2 regions of the Rhodococcus sp. 05-340-2 genome follow, and region 1 is predicted to be linked to the other one. Evidence: riboswitches for the same ligand, from Rfam matches in the RefSeq annotation. Region 1 holds a riboswitch; the other holds the start of a gene.

What was found. Region 1 has a riboswitch for S-adenosylmethionine ahead of CH271_RS22160 (mandelate racemase/muconate lactonizing protein). Riboswitches for the same ligand answer to the same signal wherever they lie in the genome.
Region 2: linked by a shared signal. The riboswitch ahead of CH271_RS02945 (ABC transporter substrate-binding protein) and the one ahead of CH271_RS22160 (mandelate racemase/muconate lactonizing protein) in region 1 are both predicted to bind S-adenosylmethionine.

What each region holds. Positions count from the first base shown of each region.
Region 1 is NZ_NOYU01000036.1:152,843-157,183, forward strand. It holds gene CH271_RS22145 (HpcH/HpaI aldolase/citrate lyase family protein) at 1-3, shown strand, start outside; gene CH271_RS22150 (DUF6941 family protein) at 6-383, opposite strand; gene CH271_RS22155 (hypothetical protein) at 380-1,201, opposite strand; SAM riboswitch class IV at 1,476-1,594, shown strand; gene CH271_RS22160 (mandelate racemase/muconate lactonizing protein) at 1,623-2,051, shown strand; gene CH271_RS22165 (helix-turn-helix transcriptional regulator) at 2,399-2,611, opposite strand; gene CH271_RS22170 (hypothetical protein) at 2,895-3,431, shown strand; gene CH271_RS22175 (TerD family protein) at 3,522-4,341, shown strand, end outside.
Region 2 is NZ_NOYU01000006.1:308,501-312,841, forward strand. It holds gene CH271_RS02935 (hypothetical protein) at 51-602, shown strand; gene CH271_RS02940 (phosphotransferase) at 604-1,386, opposite strand; SAM riboswitch class I at 1,492-1,585, shown strand; gene CH271_RS02945 (ABC transporter substrate-binding protein) at 1,805-3,421, shown strand; gene CH271_RS02950 (ABC transporter permease) at 3,426-4,341, shown strand, end outside.

The DNA.
Region 1 (4,341 bases):
TGACATCAGCCGAAGGCAATGCGAAGTCCGACGCTCGCTGTGGCCCCACCGGCGCTGAGGATGAAGTTGTGCCGTCCTTCGTCGCGGAACACCATCTGCATCGGCAGGAACCAGAATCGATTCTCGCCGGTGAAGCCGGCACCGGGGATCTGCAGGCCACGCTGATTGACGATGTGTTCGCCGTTCGCGTCGAGCACTTCGAGAGTCGCGGGAAAGTCCTTACCGATGTCATCGGGGCCCGTCTGCAACAGTGCGACCAACCGGCATTCGAGCATGCGGGTCTCGCGAGGGACCGTGCAGGAATCCCAGACGCCGCCGAGGATGTCGAGCATGTCGTTGGAGGCTCGCGCATACTCGGCGAAGAACAATCCGGTGATGATCATCGGTTGAGGTCATGCGTTCCGTAGTAGCGAAGTGACTTCATGGCGTCCAGGACGGTCGGTCGCAAGGGTGCCGGCACCTCGTATGTCCCGTCGCAGACCAGCCACCCGTCGGCGATGAATTGGTCCAGTAGGCCGCGGAGTATCAATGCAATGATGTGTTCGTACAGATCTCCGGAGTGGGCCGAACCGACATCCGGGAGCCGCTTCCGTGGAGTGCTCGTCATCGCGGCGAGAACTATCTGTCCGGCGACGACATCGGGGACTTGCGACTGGCGGCGCGGGTCCTCGCTGAGGAAGTACCGGCGGATGACGTGCGAGAGAGCCGTCCGGTGGGCGGCCAGCGAGCCGGGAAGTGAGTGGGCGAACTCGTCGGCCCAGGGGCCGCGTATCGCCGTGGTGGATGTCAACTCGATCAATCCGGCCGCCGTCGCCGCATCCCACAATGTCATCAAGTCGCGGATGTCGCGCATGGATCGTGAATTCCGCGCTCGCGCGTCCAGATCCACCCCGACGGCCTTCGCCAGCTCGCTGACCGACCCGGGTCGTGGAACACCCGTGCCGGTGATAGGTCGCGACGTACCGAGCCAGTCGAGGAGCGAACGAAGCTGCGCTATCGGCTTCGATGCGGTCAGCGCTGCGAACTCGTCCACGGCGGTCGGTGGTGTGAGCTCGATATCGTGGGGCGTCAGTTGTTCGACCGGGGACTCGACTGCCGGCTCGATGTCGTCGACAAATTCCGTGTTGGTGGTGCGGGATCCCCGGCGCCCGAACAGTGGAATCACGCGAGCGAGGTTGCTGTCTGTTCGGTCGGAGGGCACGAACACAGCATAGGAAAGATGTGGGCCCGACGACGGAACGAGCCGAACCGCAGGTGGTCTTCTGGACACGTTCATGCTGGCCGCGACGGACGGCAACGATGGATACGACGAGCGCGATACCGCAGCCCTCGACGTCCTCCGGGAGCTCGGCCCGAGGCCTGCACCGGAGCGGTCATGACAATCCAGTGCGCGACCTCGGTGCACGGGGTGCGTGCAGTGGCTGCCGCTTTCGGCCGATGGTGCGTGTCGTACCTCTCGGCTATGGTCGGGAGAGGTTCATGAGTGGCAGTTGTCGGTACCTGGCCGGCTGTCCGGCAACCCCGTCTCCATCGACAGGGTGCCCCAGGGGAAGAACCGGCGCGTCCCGCAATCGCAGGCGCGCAAGTCGATGGAGGGTTGCACCTCCAGAATGAGGTGAACAATGCCCGGTAGTGACGAACTCGAAGCAGCACAGGCGAAGTGGGAACCCATTCCGCACGATCGGAGTCGTACCTGGTGCCAGACGCTCCTGAGTTACCCGCCGATCTGGTACGGCGTGTTTCCGATGCTCGAGACTCGGAGGTTGGTACTCGAAGGCGGGTACGCAAATGCCGAAGCGTGGATCGACCTCGCGAAACGTGCTGAAGCAGTGGGCTTCACGCCTCGGACGTGGCTGATCTTTCGGCAGAGTCTCGAACCCGCGTACCTGAAGGATCGATTCCCGTCCCATCCCGAGAACATGCCCAAGCGGCGCGGGAACGGTGGTGTCGAGACGGTGGTGGTCGACCCCGAGGACTTTTCCGAGTGGCCATGGCTGTTCGAGGCGGGGTATCGCGCGGGAGAGGCGACCTTGCAGGCGCTCTCTCGCTGAAGCCATCCACCAGGCCCTCGACGGGGTCGGCTTGTCAGTGGAACCGCGGAGATCGCTGTTGCGTCTGATAGTGGATTCGCTTCTACATCGACAACCCGGAGGTCCGAGTCCCACTTGGAACCGACGCAGCAGCAAAGAGTCTGACGAGCTTCGGTGTACAGCGCGCGTGACCGAACTGTCCGAGATCATACACGAGTTCCGGTACGCCGGATCCGGAAATCGTTGCGTACGAGATGATCGGAACCCTTATGCCGAGAACCGATCGGGATCCATGGCTGAGCTCTACGGCCCCGCGGGGTTGCTGTCCGCCTGGCCGGTCAGCCGCCGTCATTGTGGCGTTGTCAACGCTAATCCAGTTGCGGCACAGGCGTTCCGGATCGAGTCCGCAAAGTAAGATCACAGCCCAGCGCATTCGCGATGGCGATCGCACCATCGAGTTGGATCGAGTCTTTGCCGCCTTCGAGAGCTTGGACCGTCGATCGACCCACGCCGGCAAGCAATGCCAACTCAGCCTGAGTGAGGCGTAGCTGAAGCCGACGTGCGACGAAGGCGGCGGCCACCTCACTCGGATATCTCCGACTCCGTCGTCGCGGATCGGCCTTATTCGCTCCTTATGCTTGCAACTACATGCATAGGCGAGAGTACGCCCCTCTGTTGTAGGACTGAGCCCTGTTATGCCCGTGAACGAAGGCATAACGGCGTATCCGAATGTCGAATCGCCCGTGTCGGTGGTCAGTTCATTGCAATACTGAATCGACATTGCCTGTACCGGGGACGGGTCCATGCAGTCTCGACCAGCTCGGAGTTGGCAACTCCACGAGAACCTTCATTGCAATCACCGCAGTGGCGCTGGTCTGCGTCGGCTGCTCGAGCAGCCCCAACGACACACCGAGCGAAGCTGTTCCTGTGACGAGCAGTTCGAGCGTTACGGTGTCGGCGTCGCCTACCTCGAACGTGGACAAGCCGGCGGCACCTGAGCCGCCGCCTGTTCCTTTGCCTCAACCAATCACCTACGAGTGCGGCGACTTTGATCTGTATCAGTCCGGCACCGCCCTGTATTCAGACGGCACGACAGGGTACGAAGCCGAATGCGATACGTACGTCGCGCCGGCACCGCCTGAATTGAGATATTGCGATTACGGCAACACCGCGGTCTTGACCGATGGGTCGTACGTGGTGAACGACCCGAGATGCGCGGCGACCGCGCCGCTACCCGATGCAGGGTATCCGTACTACGAATCCGAGGATCGAAACGGTGATGGCGTCGTGAATGGCTACGAGCGGTGCGGAGTGTTGTGCGGAGAAGCACCGACCAGCGGGGATATCCAAACCCAGTACGGCTGCGAGCAGGGCTATATCACTGGTCCACAGTGCGAATAGATCGACCCGTATTCGGCATTTGCCGTATTGCCATTGAGCCGTGCGGCATAGTGACCACCACTGTCCGTTGGCGTCGAAGGTGGAACCTCCGTGGGGAATGCAGTCAAGACCGGACGCGACGAGTGGGTCGTCGTCGATGTCGAGACCTCGGGTCTGAAGGCATCCCGTGATCGGGTGCTCAGCGTCGCCGCTATGACGGTCGACGAGGACGGACGCGTCGGACGCGAACTGTCGACACTGGTCAACCCGGGCTGCGATCCCGGCCCGGTGCACATCCACAAACTGACGCCCGAACGGCTTGCCGGTGCACCGACGTTCGACATGATCGCCCCGCAGCTCATGGATCTGCTCGACGGTCGAACTTTGGTCGCGCACAACGCAAGTTTCGACCACGGCTTCCTGAAGCTCGAATCGATGCGTGCGGGCATCGAGATGCCGACGAAGCAACGGTTGTGCACCGTGGCACTGTCGAGGCGACTGCAACTCGACACTCCTAACCACAAGCTAGCCACCCTGGCTGCGCACTGGAAAGTGCTGCAGTCCAATGCGCACGACGCATACGACGATGCCCGCGTGCTGGCGCAGGTGTTCACTCACAGTGCTCGATTGGCCAGGTCGCTCGAACTTCCCCTTCCCGTCGTCACGTGCACCGAGCGCCTGACGCTGTATCCGGACACCGTGCCTCGAACGCATTGCAGGTGGGAGAACCCCGGTCCTCTTGCTGGGGACGGCGGTCTGATTCAGGGCATGCGGGTCGTGATCAGCGGCGACACGCGCATTCCGCGGCTGCGTCTGGCCGCTCAGGTCACCGAAGCTGGCTTGGACGTGATGAACTCCGTCAGCCGATTCACCAGTGTGGTGGTGTGCTCGGATCCCACGACCGAAAGCAGAAAGGTCGAGCGAGCTCGGG
Region 2 (4,341 bases), on a different contig from region 1:
AGTGTCGAGCCGGTGTCCAATGTTGTGTTGACCCAGTGGGGATGATCGACATGAACGACGCATTTCGCTTCGCCGTTTCGTGCAAATCGCCGAAGGAACTGATCACTCGGCTTCAGTTCGGTACCACGGACCTGTGGCCAGAGGATGCGTCCCTCGCGGCCCGTTGGGGTTACATGGCCGACCTGATCGATTCCGATCGGGGCATGCTCGTCGAACTCGATTGTGCACTGTCGGCACCGGTTGTGGACGCACTCGTTGCGACGGCGGAACTGTGCAGACAATCGGCCTCCGAGACTGTGCCCCAATCGGATTGGAGATTCCTCCGTCGCGCCTTGGAATGGCTGAAGATCAGCAGTTCGGACGTCGACCGTGCGTTGCTCGCGGTGGGCGACGAAGTTGCCCTCGTCGGTCTCGATGGTGAGGAAGAGGACCTTTCTGTCGCGACGTGGCTGTGTATCGAAGTACTCGATCGATTCGCCGCCGAGGACACGATCGGTTATTGGGTGCACCGCATGGATGTCCACGGGTCGAAAGCTGCTCGAAAGCATGCGGATTCGGGCCGCTGTGACATCGAAAGTTCTGAACTGCCGATGGCCGTCTGAGTCAGATACGGCTCACGCTGTTCGCCGGGAACCGGTGGTAGACAGCATGCGAAATTGCGTCTCGATGTCGATCGATGAACAGTTGATCGCGTGAATACAGGGCAGCATGCTCGTGGTTCGGACCGGCCTCGACCGCGAGTTCCATTGCCCTGAGCCTCGCGATGATGATGTCAGGGAGTTCGGTGGCCCGAGGGTCGGGATAGATCCCGAAGATTCGGCGCAGCCTGTCCCATCGATCGACGTCCGGGGACCATCCTCCGTCGGAGAAGTTGTCGGCACTGCAGAGTGGTGCGAATCGATAGGCGAAATAGGCCAGGTCGTCGATGCGTCGCCCCGGGCCGGCCTCGTCGAAATCGATCAATGCGACGGCTGCCGAACCCTCGAAGACGAAGTTGTACGGAGCTGCATCCCAGTGGCAGATCACCTCGGGTTCGACGTCGTCGGGTAGGTGTCGGGCATGGCCGTCCGGCAACCGCAGACCGATGGTGAGGTCGTGCAATCGGCGGAGGATCCGGGTAGCGCTCTCCAGAGCTTCGACGCTGCGAACGGCGGCGGGCATCGGATAGTTGCCGGCAATCCCATGTCGATACGTCAGTATTTCTCGGCCCTGATCGTCTGTTCCCAAGAATCGCGGAGCGCAGGGAAAACCTTTGCGCTCGAGATGTTTCAGGAGTACATGCACGGCGGCGGAGTGGTCTCCCGTTGCGCGACGCGCAGTCTCGCCTACCCGATGCACGACGGTTCGGTTGCCTCCCTCCAGCGGCGCCCCGGTCTCGTCGTTCATCGGTTCACGGTCTCATATCGGTGCGGGATTGCACTCTCGAATTCCGCGACGATCCCTACCCCGGTTGGCAAGTGCGCCGACCCTCTCGTAGTATCGGAATCCGTAGGACCATCCAGAGCGACCGAGAGACCTGGCTCTATGACGTCGCAGCAACCCCCCGCTTGTCGGGTGAGGGTGCTACCGCCGGGACCGATGGAGGAATGCACGTGAACACCCGAGTCGCCTCAGGTTTCGTCGACGGATGCCGTCGGATTCATGTCGATCTGTGCCGTCTGAACGGTTCGACCTGTCTTAGCTGACATTTCGGCACCGTACTTTTCGACACCACACCTCATCATCTGCACGAACTCCTTCCTGGGCACACATGGCTCGGACGCGGGAGTTCGCGTGCGATCGACCAGATACCGGAGACACCCACGTGTCCACTCGCCCTGTACTTTTGGTGGCCGGAGTAATCGCCGCCACCGCCACACTGCTCGCCGGGTGCGCAGGTAGCGCCCCCATCTCGGCCGCCGACGCCGGACCCCCGCAGTCCGGAGGGACGCTGCGCTACGGCCTGTCCGGGGCTCCCACCTGCTCCGACCCGGCACAATCCGGCACCAATCAGACGATCTACGTCACCCGTCAAGTGGTCGACTCGCTCACCGATCAGAACCCGGAAACCGGGGCGATCGAGCCGTGGTTGGCCGAAAGCTGGGAAGTCGGTGCCGACGCGAGGTCGTTCACTTTCCAGCTGAAAGACGGCGTGACGTTCAGTGACGGCACCCCGCTCGATGCCGCTGCCGTCAAGGCGAATTTCGACGCCATCACCGGCACTCTCGGTGCCGCCAAGGCACCGCTGGCCGCCAGTTACCTGACCGGGTACGACGGTGCCACGGTGGTCGATCCGCTCACCGTCCGCATCGACTTCTCGGCACCCAATGCGCAGTTCCTGCAGGCGAGTTCGACGCCTCAGCTCGGTATCCAGGCCGTTGCGACCTCGGCGCAGTCGGCCGAGTCGCGGTGCTTGGGTACCAACATCGGATCGGGACCGTTCACCTACGCGGACTATCAACAGGACCGCTCCGTCACCTTGGCCAGGCGAACCGGATACAACTGGGGCTCTGCGGTATTCGGTCACCAGGGCGAGGCGTACCTGGACCGCATCGAGTTCACCATCGTGCCCGAATCGGGTGTACGCACCGGCAGTCTTTCCTCCGACCAGCTCGACGCGGTGAGCGACGCGCTACCGCAGGATGCGCCACAGATCGAGTCGACCGGTGGCCGGATCCTGACGGCATCCAACCCGGGCGTTCCGTTCGGCATTCAGCCCAACGTCACTCGTGGTGCGCTACAGGACCCGGCCGTCCGGAACGCCCTCGTACCGGCGATCAACCGTCAGGAACTCGTCGACACGGTGCTGGGACCGGACTTTCGCACGGCGACAAGCACGTTGGCCAGCGCCACGCCGGGGTACGTCGAACTCGCCGATGTCACCTACGATCCCGAGAAGTCGAAGTCGCTGCTCGACGCGGCCGGCTGGGTTCCCGGTGCCGATGGGGTCCGTGAAAAGGACGGGCAGAAGCTGAGTTTCAAAGTCATGTACTCGGCCGTGTTCGCCGGTAACCAGGCGATTCTGGAGCTGACCCAGCAGCAGTTGCGCGCCGTCGGCGTCGACCTACAGCTCGAACTGGTGCCCAATTCGGAGGCGACGGCACGGCAAGGCACCAGGGACTACGACGCGACGTACTACAACAGCACCCGCGCCGACGGTGACATTCTGCGCACCTCATTTGCCGTGGACGGTCGGAACTTGAACGCGCGCGGCCCGATTCCGGATCTGGATGCATCGTTGACGGAGCAGCTCTCGACCACCGACGTCGAGGCGCGCAACGAGATCCTCGCAACCGCCCAGCAGCAGGTGTTGGACAACGGATTGTGGATTCCCACGATCGAACTCTCGCAGGCCGTCGGCGCGGCGTCGACAGTGCAGGATCTGAAGTTCGAGGCCTCCGCTCGCCTGCAGTTCTTCGACACCTGGCTGAGCGGGCAGTAGAGCGATGACCCGCTACATCGGACAGCGAGTACTGCAGGCATTGGCAGTGCTGTGGGCTGCATTCACCATCTCGTTCATCGTGCTCTTCCTCCTTCCCGCGGACCCGGTCAGTCTCGCAGTGGACTCGGCAGGCTCGGGTACCCCGGCCGACGCTGCGGCCATCGCTGAACTGCAGGCCCGCTACGGTCTCGATCAGCCGGTGTTGGTGCAGTATTGGCACTCGCTGGTCGGGGCCGTGCAGGGCGACTTCGGATTGTCCATCGCCACCGGCCAGCCGGTGACGACGGCCATTCTCGACGCGGTGCCCAGCACACTCGGTTTGGCGGGGACTGCTCTGGTGCTGGCCGTCGTGTTCGGATCCGCGGTTGCCTACGCCGCCACGTACACCCAGATCGTATGGCTGAAGAACCTGCTGCTCGCGCTCCCACCACTCGGGGTGGCGGTGCCGACGTTCTGGGTAGGACTACTGCTGCTACAACTGTTCTCGTTCCGACTACGCTGGTTCCCGGCGTTCGGTGACGCAGGCGCAGCGTCGTTGGTGCTGCCTGCGGTGACACTGGCATTGCCGACCGGTGCTGTCATCGCTCAGGTCCTGGCTACCAGCATGGCCACCACGTGGAAGCAAGCGTTCGTGGATGTGGCTCGCGCCAAGGGGGTCTCACGCCTTCGGGTGCAGACGCGACACGTCCTGCGACTGTCCTCGATCCCCGCCTTCACGATTGCCGGAGTCTTGGTGGGCACACTGCTGGCCGGATCGGTGGTGGTCGAGACGGTGTTCTCGCGCGCTGGAGTCGGAAGGCTGACCCAGACATCGGTGCTGGCCCAGGATATTCCGGTTGTGCAGGGCATCGTCGTTCTGACCTCGCTGGTCTTCGTCCTGGTCAATCTCGCAGTCGACCTGCTCTATCCGCTGATCGATC